Regions from separate parts of the Lautropia mirabilis genome, predicted to be linked through region 3. Evidence: predicted binding sites of a transcription regulator. Region 3 holds the regulator's gene; each other region holds the start of a gene.
What was found. Region 3 encodes FNR, which switches genes on or off when oxygen is low (the NO sensors DNR and NnrR bind a similar motif). Its sites were predicted from a motif close to TTGATNNNNATCAA; they were not measured.
Positions count from the first base shown of each region.

Region 1 (4,131 bases), 900 kb from region 3:
TTCGATACCGTATCATGAGGCGACGCAGTGCTTCTTGCCTTGCTTCTTTCACGACGCCGAGCCTCCGCATCCCACGCCCGCAGCTGCGTCAGCTTCTCGCCGATCTTCAGCTCCAGCCCGCGCGGCACAGGCTTGTACCAGCCCGGCTCGCGCATCCCTTCCGGCAGATAGGTTTCACCGGCGGCATAGGCATTGGGCTCGTCATGCGCGTAACGATAGGCATGGCCGTAACCCAGCTCCTTCATCAGCTTGGTGGGTGCGTTGCGCAGGTGGACCGGCACCGGTCGTGACTTGTCCTTCTTCACGAAGGAAGCCGCCTGGTTGTAGGCCATGTAGCCTGCATTGCTCTTGGCCGCCATGGCCAGATAGATCACGACCTGCCCCAGGGCCAGCTCGCCTTCGGGGCTGCCCAGGCGTTCATAGGTGGCCGCCGCATCGTTGGCCAGCTGCATGGCGCGCGGGTCTGCCAGCCCGATGTCCTCCCACGCCATCCGCACGATGCGACGTGCCAGGTAGCGCGGATCTGCTCCGCCATCCAGCATCCGGCACAGCCAGTACAGCGCTGCATCCGGGTTGGATCCCCGCACCGACTTGTGCAGGGCCGAGATCTGGTCATAGAAGCTGTCGCCGCCCTTGTCGAAGCGCCGCGCATTCAGGGACAGCGCCTGCTCCAGGAAGGCCGGCGTGATCTGCGCCACCCCGGCTGCCCGCGCGGCAGTTGCCGTCTGCTCCAGCAGGTTCAGCATCCGTCGCGCGTCGCCGTCGGCATAGCCCACCAGCGTGTCGATGGCCGCCGGCTCGAACTCCAGTTCCGGCAGTGCGCGTGCCCGCGCTCGCTCGACCAGGGCCTTCAGCTCCTCATCGTCCAGCGACTTCAGCACATAGACCTGAGCGCGCGACAGCAGCGCGGAATTCACCTCAAAGGACGGATTCTCGGTCGTTGCCCCGATCAGCGTGATCAGCCCTGATTCCGCATAAGGCAGCAAGGCATCCTGCTGCGCCTTGTTGAAACGGTGGATCTCGTCGATGAAGAGGATGGTGTGCCGTCCCGCCTGCAGGTTGCGCTCAGCCTGCTCCATCGCGGAGCGGATATCCTTCACCCCCGAAAAGACAGCCGACAGCGCAATGAATTCATGCCCGAAGGCGTTCGCCGTCAGCCGTGCCAGCGTGGTCTTGCCCACACCCGGCGGCCCCCAGAGGATCATCGAATGCGGCTGCCCCGACTCGAATGCCAGTCGCAGCGGCCTCTCCGGTCCCAGCAGGTGCTTCTGCCCGATCACCTCATCCAGCGTCGCCGGCCTCAGCAGCTCGGCCAGCGGCACGCCACTGCTGTTTCCGGTCGCAGCCCCTCGTGCCTGGGTGGCGGTCTGAGCCTCAACCTGGGTCTGTGTCCGCGATTGCAGCGGTACCTGTTCCGGCACCGCCTCGGGCAGATCGTCGAACAGATCACCATCCATCACGCTTGCTCCCTGATGCGCCAGTCACTCCAGCACATCCACGCCGGCCGGTACCTTGAAATGGAAGCGCTCAGCCGGAATCCGCTCATTCGTGGCCAGCTTGGAAAACTCGAAGCGATTGATCTGCCCAAATGCATCCACCACCTCCATCACCACCGGCAGCCCGTCCCGCATCCCGATCCGGATCCGGTCAAAACCGCTGTCGGCCGAGCGGGGCACCGCTTCCACCCAGGCGACCCCGTTGTACTGGCCCACTTCCGACAGCTTGAACGCCTCGTCCAGATCGCCCACGCCGAACAGCACCGCCGCCGGCGTGGCCTGGATCGCTTCGCTGGCCTCGCGGACCGTCACCTGCCGAAGTCCTTCATCGTAGAAATACAGCTTCTTCCCGTCCGTCACGATCAGCTGCGGATCAGGCTTGTCGATTTCCCAGCGGAAATTGCCCGGCCGCGCGAACGCAAAGCTGCCGCTGGAACGCGCCGCACCGCCGCGCCCGCCACCTGCCAGCTGCGTCTGCACGAACGTGCCCGTCGCGGCCGGCGTTCGGGTGGCAAAGCGCCGCAGCTGGGCGATTCCCTGCCCCTGGGCTGCCGTCATCCTGGAAGCCGCCGCCTTCCCGGCCCCCGCGGTTCCATCAGCCGCCTGCACCTCCATCACCTTCCCGGATGGCAGCACCGTCGTCTGAGCCTGAACGCTCCCGACACCCAGGCTGCCCGCCACCATCAGCGACAGCACAAGCCCTGTCCGTTGCCTTTCAGCAACAGGGTGCGCACGCCCCTGAAACGATCGGAAAACACCGGAAATACCGGAAACAATGACAGAGAAGCGAGAGATGTCAGGCATGGATCCAGGTAGAAAGTGAGCGAATGGTCTAGCTTAACAGACACTCCTTGACCCCCATCAAGCCAACAAACCCGACCATCCCCCTAGGCCTCTGATCCTCCCTGATAATGTGAAAAACTATGTCACTCACAGGACAGGGAGCCTCATGCATACAGCAACGGCAGACATCATCGTCCTCGGGGGCGGCGGTGCCGGATTGCGCGCCGCCATCGCGGCCGCCGAACTCAACCCCGGGCTGGAGATCGCACTGGTCTCCAAGGTTGTTCCCATGCGTTCACACACCGTCGTGGCCGAAGGCGGCTCGGCGGGTGTCATTCGCCCCGACGACAGCCTGGACAACCACTTCGACGACACCGTCTCCGGCGGTGACTGGCTCTGTGAACAGGACGTGGTCGAATATTTCGTCGAGCACTGTACCGAAGAGATGGTCCAGCTCGAGCAATGGGGCTGTCCGTGGAGCCGCAAGGACGACGGCAGCATCAACGTCCGCTACTTCGGCGGCATGAAAACCCCGCGCACCTGGTTCGCCGCCGACCGCAGCGGCTTCCACATCCTGCACACCCTCTTCCAGACCTCGCTCAAGTACCCGCAGATCCGGCGCTACGACGAGTTCTTCTGTACCGACCTGCTGGTCGAGGACGGTCGCGTGCGTGGCGTGCTGGCCGTCGAGATCGCCAGCGGCGAGCGTCTGGCACTCTTTGCCAATGCCGTGGTCATGGCAACCGGCGGCGCAGGCCGCGTGTTCCGGCAGAACACCAACGCCGGCACCCTCACCGGCGACGGCATGGGCATGGCCTACCGGGCCGGCGTGCCGCTGCGCGACATGGAGTTCGTGCAGTACCACCCCACCTGCCTGCCGGGCTCCGGCATTCTCATGACCGAAGGCTGCCGCGGCGAAGGCGGCATCCTGGTCAACCGCGACGGCTATCGCTACCTGCAGGACTACGGCCTGGGCCCGCTGGACCCCTGGCCGCGTCCGAAGGCGATGGAGCTTGGCCCGCGTGACCGGCTCTCGCAGGCCTTCTGGCACGAGCGCCAGAAAGGTCGCACCGTCGACACCCCCCATGGCCCGGCCGTCCACCTGGACCTGCGCCACCTGGGCGAGAAGAAGATCCACGAGCGCCTGCCGCTCATTGCCGAGGCCGCCGAGACCTTTGCCGGCGTCGACCCGGTGAAGGATCCCATCCCCGTCTGCCCGGCCGTGCACTACACCATGGGCGGCATCCTCACCGACGGCCGCTGCCAGACCCCCATCCAGGGGCTCTTCGCCGCCGGCGAGTGCTCCAGCGTCGGCATCCACGGCGCCAACCGCCTCGGTTCCAACTCGCTGGCCGAGCTGCTGGTCTTCGGCCGCCTGGCCGGTGAAGGCGCGGCCACCGTGGCTGCCGAGCGCGGCCGTGGCAAGGCTGACACCGCCATGCTGAAGCAGGCCGAAGATGCCGAACGGCGCATCCTGGCCTGGCTGGATCCGGCCCGTAATTCTGGCGCCGGTGCCGAGCGGCCCGCCACCATCCGCGACGAGATGCGGGTGGCCATGGAAGACGGCGTGGGCATCTACCGCGACGAGAAAGGCATGCAGGCCACCTGCGACAAGCTGGCCGAACTGCGTGAACGTTATCGCCGCGTGCGCATCGACGACCACAGCCTGGCCTTCAACACCGACTGGCTCACCACCCTGGAGCTGGGCTACTCGCTGGAAGTGGCGCAGGCCATGGCGCATTCGGCCCTGCTGCGCAAGGAATCCCGGGGCGCCCACCAGCGACTGGACGGCTACACCGAGCGTGACGACGCCCAGTTCATGAAGCACTCGCTGGCCCACTACACCGGCGAT
Region 1 is NZ_LR134378.1:2,001,075-2,005,205, reverse strand. It holds gene EL249_RS08135 (replication-associated recombination protein A) at 1-1,457, opposite strand, end outside; gene lolA (outer membrane lipoprotein periplasmic chaperone LolA) at 1,482-2,192, opposite strand; gene frdA (fumarate reductase (quinol) flavoprotein subunit) at 2,446-4,131, shown strand, end outside.
Region 1: a site for FNR is predicted at 2,348-2,361, ahead of frdA (fumarate reductase (quinol) flavoprotein subunit). Genes of this name have one in related genera too.

Region 2 (4,131 bases), 1.4 Mb from region 3:
ATCAGCGGGAATCCGAGGGCGAGGATCACCAGCGCCACCACGATCCAGAACAGCACCTTGTAGCCGCGGTTGACCGATGGAAGGGCGCAGACCTGCCCCGGTGCGCAATCCGTGGCCGGTCGCCAGATGCGGCGGTAAGCGAAGAAAAGCGCTACCACCGCCGCGCCGATGAACAGGGGCTGGTAGGGTTCCAGCAGCGTCAGGTTGCTGATCCACGCGCCGGAAACGCCGAGCGTGATCAACACCAAGGGGCCGAGGCAGCACGTGGAGGCCAGGATGGCGGCAAGTCCGCCCGTCACCAGCGCGCCGCGTCCGCTGTCTTGTGGTTCTGTTGGTCGATCGGTTTTCATAGCGTAAGCTTACTTCCGTACTTAAGTACGGAGTCAAGCGCCATGAATGAACCACCCGTAACCCTGACCATCGGCGTCCTGGCCGAGGCTGCCGGGGTCAACGTCGAGACGATCCGCTTCTATCAACGCAAAGGGTTGATGCAGGAGCCAGACCGGCCCCAGGGCGGCATCCGTCGCTACGGTGAGGCGGATCTGGCGCGCGTGCGCTTCATCAAATCGGCCCAGCGCCTGGGGTTCAGCCTGGACGAGATCGGCGACTTGCTAGAGCTCGAGGATGGGTCGCACTGCACCGAGGCCCGCGAACAGGCCGAACGCAAGCTCGCGGATGTGCGCGCCAAGCTCGCTGATCTTCACCGCATTGAGGCGGTCCTGGAAGATCTGGTGCAGCGCTGCTGCGCCGCACTGGGACAGGTGCGCTGCCCGATGATCCAGGCACTTCAGGAGACGTGACGATGGACCTCTTGAAAATTGCCCTCCTTTTTGCTGTGACAGCGGTGGCTGAAATCGTCGGCTGCTACTTGCCGTGGCTGGTCGTGAAGCAGGACAAATCGGCATGGCTGCTCTTGCCAGCGGCACTTTCCTTGGCGCTGTTCGCCTGGTTGCTGACCTTGCACCCGACGGCCGCCGGGCGAACCTATGCCGCGTATGGGGGGATGTACATCGCCGTGGCGCTGGTCTGGCTGCACTTTGTCGACGGCGTCGCGCTGACCCGCTGGGACCTTGCGGGAGCTAGCATCGCCTTGGCCGGTATGGCGATCATCGCGCTGCAACCGGCGACGGGTGCGTGACGCCCCCGCCTTCCTCCATTCTCGGTCGCCTGTCCTACAGCAAACGAAAACCGCAACCAGCGGGCATCAACCCATTGAAAACACAGGAATTCGCCGCTTGCCCGGTCAAGAGACCCGCAGAGAACGGAGAGAGAAAAACGGCACGTTTGGGCGTGAAGATCGGCGTACCGGCAATAAGGAGGTCAAGAGCCCAAGCCCCGAAACCGCGCCAACACTGGGGGAACGGGCAAAAAAAATCCCAACCGATAAGGGTTGGGATTTTAGTGATTGGTGGAGCCGGCGGGAATCGAACCCGCGTCCGAGAGTCTTCTGCGACCAGTTCTACGTGTGTAGTGACGTCATTGAGATCTCGTTGCCGTTACGCCGACGCACAGGCTCAACCAGCAACCAGCCACCTGAGTTTTAGGCCCTGACCAGGTGGCCCAGCCAGGGACGATTCGGTAAGAATGACACTGCTGCCCCTTGCGGGGCCCGGGCTACCGACAACCCGGTGCAGCGGCTAGGCCTTAAGCGGCCAGTGCGAAACGCTCGTCGTTGGCGTTTATTGGTTTTCCGGTGGATTAACGAGGTAACGGACCCTCGACACGCCCTGAGCCGCTTCACTACCCCCGTCGAAACCAGGTCGGCCCCAGACCTTTCAGTATACCTCGGTTGTCAAGGGAAGGGGGGGGCTGTGGCCGTGGTGCACCGTGAGGGCGGTGGTGCCGCGGGGATGTCGGGGAGGGGGGCAGAGGGAAAGGAGTCGCCCCTGGTGGGGGCGTGTCGTGAGGGGAAGGGGCGTGAGGAGGAGGGCGTCGAAAGGGAGGCTGGGGACTCTCCAAACGCAGGTGGCTCTTCGAGTGGCAGGTGGCTCTCCGAGTGCAGGTGGAAGCATCAGGCGCCTGGAAAAAGACCTTCAGGACGTTTTCATTTCTTTTCAGGAGTGAATGTTAATAAATGAACGTTCACTTATGAACATTAATTCATGAACATGGATGTACGGTTCTGATGACAGGGGCTCTTTTGGGGTTTGCAAGGTGCCTGCATGGGTGTTGCTTTCATGCACACCGGCTGGAGAACGGCTTGCAGCAAGGGTCTTGGCGAGTTTCCGAGTGTTTTTGACAGGTTCATCGCCAAAAAAGAATGGCTCTCATCTGACATGAATCAAACTTTCTTCAGATTGCGTTGAAAAGTTGATGAACGTCAAATGATGGAGGTGGCCGTTCCTATAGATTGATCCTTGTTGTGTTTCAGATGTTGACGGTTGTTGTGTACGTCTGACTTCGTCCAATCAGCTCCATTTTTTTCGATCGAGAGGTATCTCCCATGATCGCTTCTGTCATGCGCAAGGCGCTTATCTGCACGGCAGTGAGTTCCTGCCTCGTGGGGACTGCGGCTTTCGCTGCCGATCCCGTTGTCTCCACCACCGGCGGGCTGCCGGGTTACGATGTCATCAAGGCGCCTGCGAGCATTGCGAAGCTGCAGCGCGTGAAGCAAAAGCTGGTCAAGCCTCCGTTCGTTCCTGAGCACAGCCTGACGCCGCCCAAGGCGCCGCGCGTGGTGCAGGTCGAGATGTTCATCGAAGAGAAGGAAATCGAGGTTGAGCCGGGCGTCTTCATGTGGGCGTTCACGTTCAACGGTTCGGTCCCTGGCCCGATGATCATCGTTCACGAGGGTGACTACGTCGAGCTGACGCTGAAGAACCTGGCAAAGAACGAGCTGGTGCACAACATCGACTTCCACGCTTCCACCGGCGCTCTGGGCGCTGGCGAGCTGACCCACGTTCAGCCTGGCCAGGAAGTGGTGATCCGCTGGAAGGCCACCAAGCCGGGTACCTTCGTGTATCACTGCGCTCCTGGCGGCGCGATGATTCCGTGGCACGTGGTGCACGGCATGAACGGCGCCATCACGGTGCTGCCGAAGGAAGGCCTGCATGACAAGAACGGCAAGAAGCTGCACTACGACCGTGCCTACTACATCGGCGAGCAGGACTTCTACCTGCCCAAGGATGAGAACGGCAACTTCAAGCGCTATCAAAGTGCTGCCGAGTCCATGGCGGATGACCGCGAGGTCATGGACAAGCTGATCCCGACGCACATCGTGTTCGGCGAGCGCAAGGGCGCCTACACGGGCGAGAACGCGCTGACGGCCAAGGTGGGCGAGACGGTGATGATCTACCACTCGCAGGCCAACCGCTTCAGCTACCCGCACCTGATCGGTGGTCATGGCGATTATGTCTGGGAGCGTGGCAACCTGGCCGACACCCCGGCACAGAACTTGGAGACCTGGGCCATCGCCGCGGGTTCCACGGGGGCGGCGATGTACACGTTCAAGCAACCTGGCGTGTATGTGTATCTGAACCACAACCTGATCGAGGCCGTGAACCTCGGTGCTCTGGCCCAGATCAAGGTCGACGGCAAGTGGGACAACGACCTGATGGAGCAGCTGAAGGCGCCGACCGAGTTCAAGGAAGAGAAGAAGTAATCGGTTGAGCGTTGACGGAAACGGCCTGTTCTTCGGGTGGGCCGTTTCCTGTTGCCCGGGGGAGACGTTTTTCCGATCAGGCGTCTGGAAATCATTTTCTGGTGGTTTTCAGTAAAAATGCCTGTTCAGGGCAGACAGAGACCACAACGGAGAATCGATCATTCCGAAGGCGCACGCACCCGCGTCGTATCATTGACGGCCGATGGCAGCATTTTTCTGTCTTCGGCCGTTTTGTCGGAAAAGAACAGATTTCAGGAGAAGATGGTCATGTTGAAGCGGTGGGCAGTGGCAGCCAGTATCGGGCTGCTGGTAGCGGCCGGAAACGGCGTGGCGCAGGAAGGAGGCAGCGGCGCAGTCCAGGCTGGTCAGCCAGGGGCTGGGCCGGTTGTGGAGCCTGCAGGGCAGCCCGAGGTGGGGCGCGCCATTCATTTCGACCTGGAGCATGTGAAGGGCAAGGTGACGCAGGATGCCTTCCCGGGCAAGTACTTGCTTCTGGCAATCGGTTACAGCTCATGCCCCGATATCTGCCC
Region 2 is NZ_LR134378.1:1,520,988-1,525,118, forward strand. It holds gene merT (mercuric ion transporter MerT) at 1-350, opposite strand, end outside; gene merR (mercury resistance transcriptional regulator MerR) at 393-800, shown strand; gene EL249_RS06090 (YnfA family protein) at 803-1,138, shown strand; RNA gene ssrA (transfer-messenger RNA) at 1,407-1,768, opposite strand; gene nirK (copper-containing nitrite reductase) at 2,459-3,601, shown strand; gene EL249_RS06105 (SCO family protein) at 3,869-4,131, shown strand, end outside.
Region 2: a site for FNR is predicted at 2,311-2,324, ahead of nirK (copper-containing nitrite reductase). Genes of this name have one in related genera too.

Region 3 (4,131 bases):
CCTGCCCCACCTCGATCATCATGAGCAGAACCGAACAGCCCACCACCCTGCCCTCGCAGCCTGCCCGGCCCGTCAAGGCCTTCTCGCAGCCGCTGATGTGGCTGGTGGTCGGCATCCCCGCTGCCACCGTGGTGGCCGGCCTCTTCACCCTCTGGATTGCCATTCACGGCGCCGATACCCCGGTGGGCAGCGACTACGTGAAGCAGGGACTCAGCGTGACACCCGACACCCGCCGCGAGGATCGCGCCCGTGAGCTGGGCGTGGCCGGCACACTGGCCATGCACACCACCCCGGGCAACATGCTGCTGGTTGAGCTGACCCTGGTCCCCAACGGAGCCGACATCAAGCCCACGCGCCTGCGTCTGCTGCACCCCTCCGATCCGAACAACGACCTCGCCATCCACATGCTGCCTGCCGGCGATGGCCACTGGCATGCCCGGCAACCCATCACCTGGGCCCCCGGCACCCGCTGGCATATTGCCCTGGAAGGTGAGGACTGGCGCCTGCCCATTGCCGGTCTTCAGACCCTTGAAAGCCTGCGTGCCCAGCCCTTCGACGCCAACAAGTCCACCGCTCCGGTCCTGCAGGCGCCGCGGACCCTGCCCGCAGATTTCCGGCCGAAGCAATGAACAGCGCCTGGCCCCTGGTCTCGGCCGCCCTGCTGATGGGCGCAGGAGGCAGCCTGCACTGTGTCAGCATGTGTGCCGGCCTGCAGCGCATGACCCTGCGTGGCATCCCGGTCATCACCGTGAAGGGAGGCGCTGCCACGTCCCGGACGTCGGAAGACGCCCCCCACCCGAGTGCGGCCGCCAGCGCCCCGAACGCACTCAAGGCCACGGCGGCCTCCGCCATCACGCCGGACAACGGCAGCACCGCAGCCCCCAGCAGCGCTTCGCTGGCGCGACGCCTTGCCCTCAAGCTGCCCGACGCCCGCTGGTGGCGCTTTCAGGCAGGTCGCGTGCTGGGCTACAGCCTGCTCGGCCTGGCCGCCGGCGCCATCGGCCAGCAGGTCCTGGCCGCCGCCTACTGGCAGCCCATCTTCGAATCAGTCTGGGCCGGCCTGAACGCCCTGCTCGTCCTGCTGGGCCTGAGCCTGCTGGTGCTGGGGCGCGAGCCCCTGTGGCTGAGTGCGCTGGGTAGCCGCCTGGCATCACGCACGCCGCTGGCCCCGGGGCGTCGCACTGAGTGGCTGCGCGGCATGCTGTGGGCGCTGCTGCCCTGTGGGCTGCTGTACACCGCGCTGGGAACCGCCATTCTGGCCGCCACCCCGCTGGGCGCGGCCGCCGTGATGGCTGCCTTTGCGCTGGGCACCAACCTGGGCCTTTTCCTGGTGGAGGCAGGTGCGCGCAACCTGCTGGGCAACCGAGCCCCACAGGTGGCCTATCGGCTCAATGGCATCTTGCTGATCATGCTGTCAGCCGCCGGTCTGGCCGCTGCCCTGGCCGGGCACGCCCATCCGTACTGCTGACGCTTACTGCGAGCTCTGCGACTCCGACCACGGCTGGTGGATGCGCATCAGCGCCACGCGCCGGGCGTTCTCGGGCGACATGTCGGTCGCCAGACCGGACTCGGGCACGCCGGAAAGCACGCGCAGCCGATCATGCGAGATGATCTGCATCTTGCGCTGCTCCACCGAGATGACGCCCTGCTCCTGCAGGCGCGACAGCGTGCGACTGACCGTTTCCAGCTTCAGCCCCAGATAGTTGCCGATTTCCTCGCGGGTCATCCGCAGGATGAACTGGCTGGAAGAAAAGCCGCGCCGCATGAAGCGCCGTGACAGCTCCAGCAGGAAGGCGCCGATGCGCTCCTCGGCCCGCATGGTGCCCAGCAGCATCATCAACCCCTGATCCCGCACGATCTCGCGCGAGATGATGCGATGAAGCCGCTGCTGCAGCGGCGGGAAGCGCCGGCCGATGGATTCCAGCTCCGAGAACGGCACCACGCAGACATCCGCGTCTTCCAGCGCCACCGCGTCGCTGTGGAACGAGCCCCGGCTGATGGCGTCAAAGCCCAGCACGTCGCCCGGCATGGGGAAGCCGATGATCTGCTCGCGCCCGTCGGGCGACAGCACCCGCGACTTGAAGAAACCGGCACGGATGGGATAGATGGCGTCGAAGGGATCGCCCGCCTTGTACAGATAGGAACCGCGCCGCACCCGGCGCCGCGTCTTGACCATGCCCGCAAGCTGCTCCATGTCGGCAGCGCTCAACCCTTCCACCAGGCACAGGTCATGCATGCTGCACGACATGCAGGAAGCATGCCCGGATGCAGCCTGGGCAGGCACCGTGGATTCAGCCGTAGGAACGTTCTTCAAGGGAAGGACCTCTGGTCAGGCAACGAGCGTACACGCTGCGCGCAGCGTGCAGGAAGGAAAAAACAGACAGATAACCGAAAAAAATACTCTCCCGACGCGTCCAGCCCACCCATCGGGCCAGGCCGCGCGGCTATCGTCGGATGACAACACATGAAAGGCGACGACACCACCCCAAGAGCCGCGCCTCAGGGATTATAAGTGTCCGTTGACCAGGATCAAAACCACCAAGTCACGTTCATTCATGCTTTTTGTATGGACAGCATGCCGACACTCGAACTGATTCGCGTTTTCGACCAACCGGGGCCCAGGTACACCTCCTACCCCACGGCGGATCATTTCGCCGAGGCCTTCGACGCCGAGAAACAGGCCTGGTGGCTGGACAACCGCACCCTGCGCCAGCCGGGGCAGCCCGTTACCGTCTACGTCCACATCCCCTTCTGCGAGTCCATCTGCCATTATTGCGCGTGCAACCGCATCGGTACCCGAGACCATGCCAGAGCCGTGGCCTATCTGCAAACCCTGAAACAGGAAATCCGCCTTTATGCGGCGCACCTGCATCGGGATGTCAGGATCTCGCAACTTCACCTGGGCGGTGGCACCCCCACCTTCTTCAGCGACGAAGAGCTGGCTGAACTGCTGAACACGCTCGACGCCGAGATCGGCCTGCAGTCCCAGGCCGAATGCTCCATCGAGATCGACCCCCGCACGGTGGACAACACCCGGCTCACCAACATCCGGCGCATGGGGTTCGACCGCATCAGCCTGGGCGTGCAGGATCTCGATCCCAAGGTCCAGGTCGCCATCCACCGCATCCAGCCTGAAGAGATGCTGGTGGGCCTGATGGAACACGCCCGCACGCTCGACTTCAAGTCCATCAACATCGACCTCGTCTACGGCCTGCCCAAGCAGACGCTGGAGACGCTGGCTCATACCCTGGACCGCATCGCTGCCCTGCGCCCGGGCCGCATGGCCATCTATGGCTACGCCCATCTGCCTGAGCGCTTCAAGGCCCAGCGCCTCATCCATCGCGAAGACCTGCCCGACCAGGCCATGCGCATGGCCATGGTGCAGCTGGCCATCCAGAAGCTCAACCAGGCCGGTTACCGCTACATCGGCATGGACCACTTCGCCCTGCCCGACGACGACCTGGCCGTCGCCCTGGAGCGCGGCACCCTGCGCCGCAACTTCATGGGCTACACCGCCATGCCCGGTGACGACCTCATCGGCCTGGGCGTCTCGGCCATCAGCGCCATCGGCCCCAGCTACTCACAGAACCACCGAGAGCTCAAGCCCTGGCGCCAGGCCATCGAAGCCGGGCGGCTGCCCACCGCCCGCGGCATCGAACTTCGTGGCGACGACACCCTGCAGCGTGCCGTCATCATGGAACTCATGTGCCAGGGCCAGCTCGACTTCCAGTCCATCGGCGACCGCTTCCTCATCGACCCGCAGGAATACTTCCGCCACGAACTCGAGGGGCTGCAGCGCTTCATCGAGGCCGGCCTCGTCCTGCGTGACGAAAGCGGCATCCAGGTCACGCCCGTCGGCCGCTACTTCCTGCGCAGCATCGCCATGGTCTTCGACCGTCACGCCCAGCTGCGCCGCCGCCAGCGTGAACAGCAGCGCCTGCTGGAAGAGACTGGCGCCACCCCGGTGGCCGTCGAGGCACGGCTGGCTGCAGCTGCCGATGCCGGCCGCGCCGGCGCCAACGACGATGACGCCGGCACCCCCGCCCGACGCGTCATCCCGCTGCACGACGAGCGGCCGGGACTCACCCTGGTCAAGTAACCAACCGTCCGCATCCCGGGCGGCAGCAAGGC
Region 3 is NZ_LR134378.1:2,899,098-2,903,228, forward strand. It holds gene EL249_RS11905 (FixH family protein) at 21-629, shown strand; gene EL249_RS11910 (sulfite exporter TauE/SafE family protein) at 626-1,468, shown strand; gene fnr (fumarate/nitrate reduction transcriptional regulator Fnr) at 1,472-2,284, opposite strand; gene hemN (oxygen-independent coproporphyrinogen III oxidase) at 2,567-4,099, shown strand.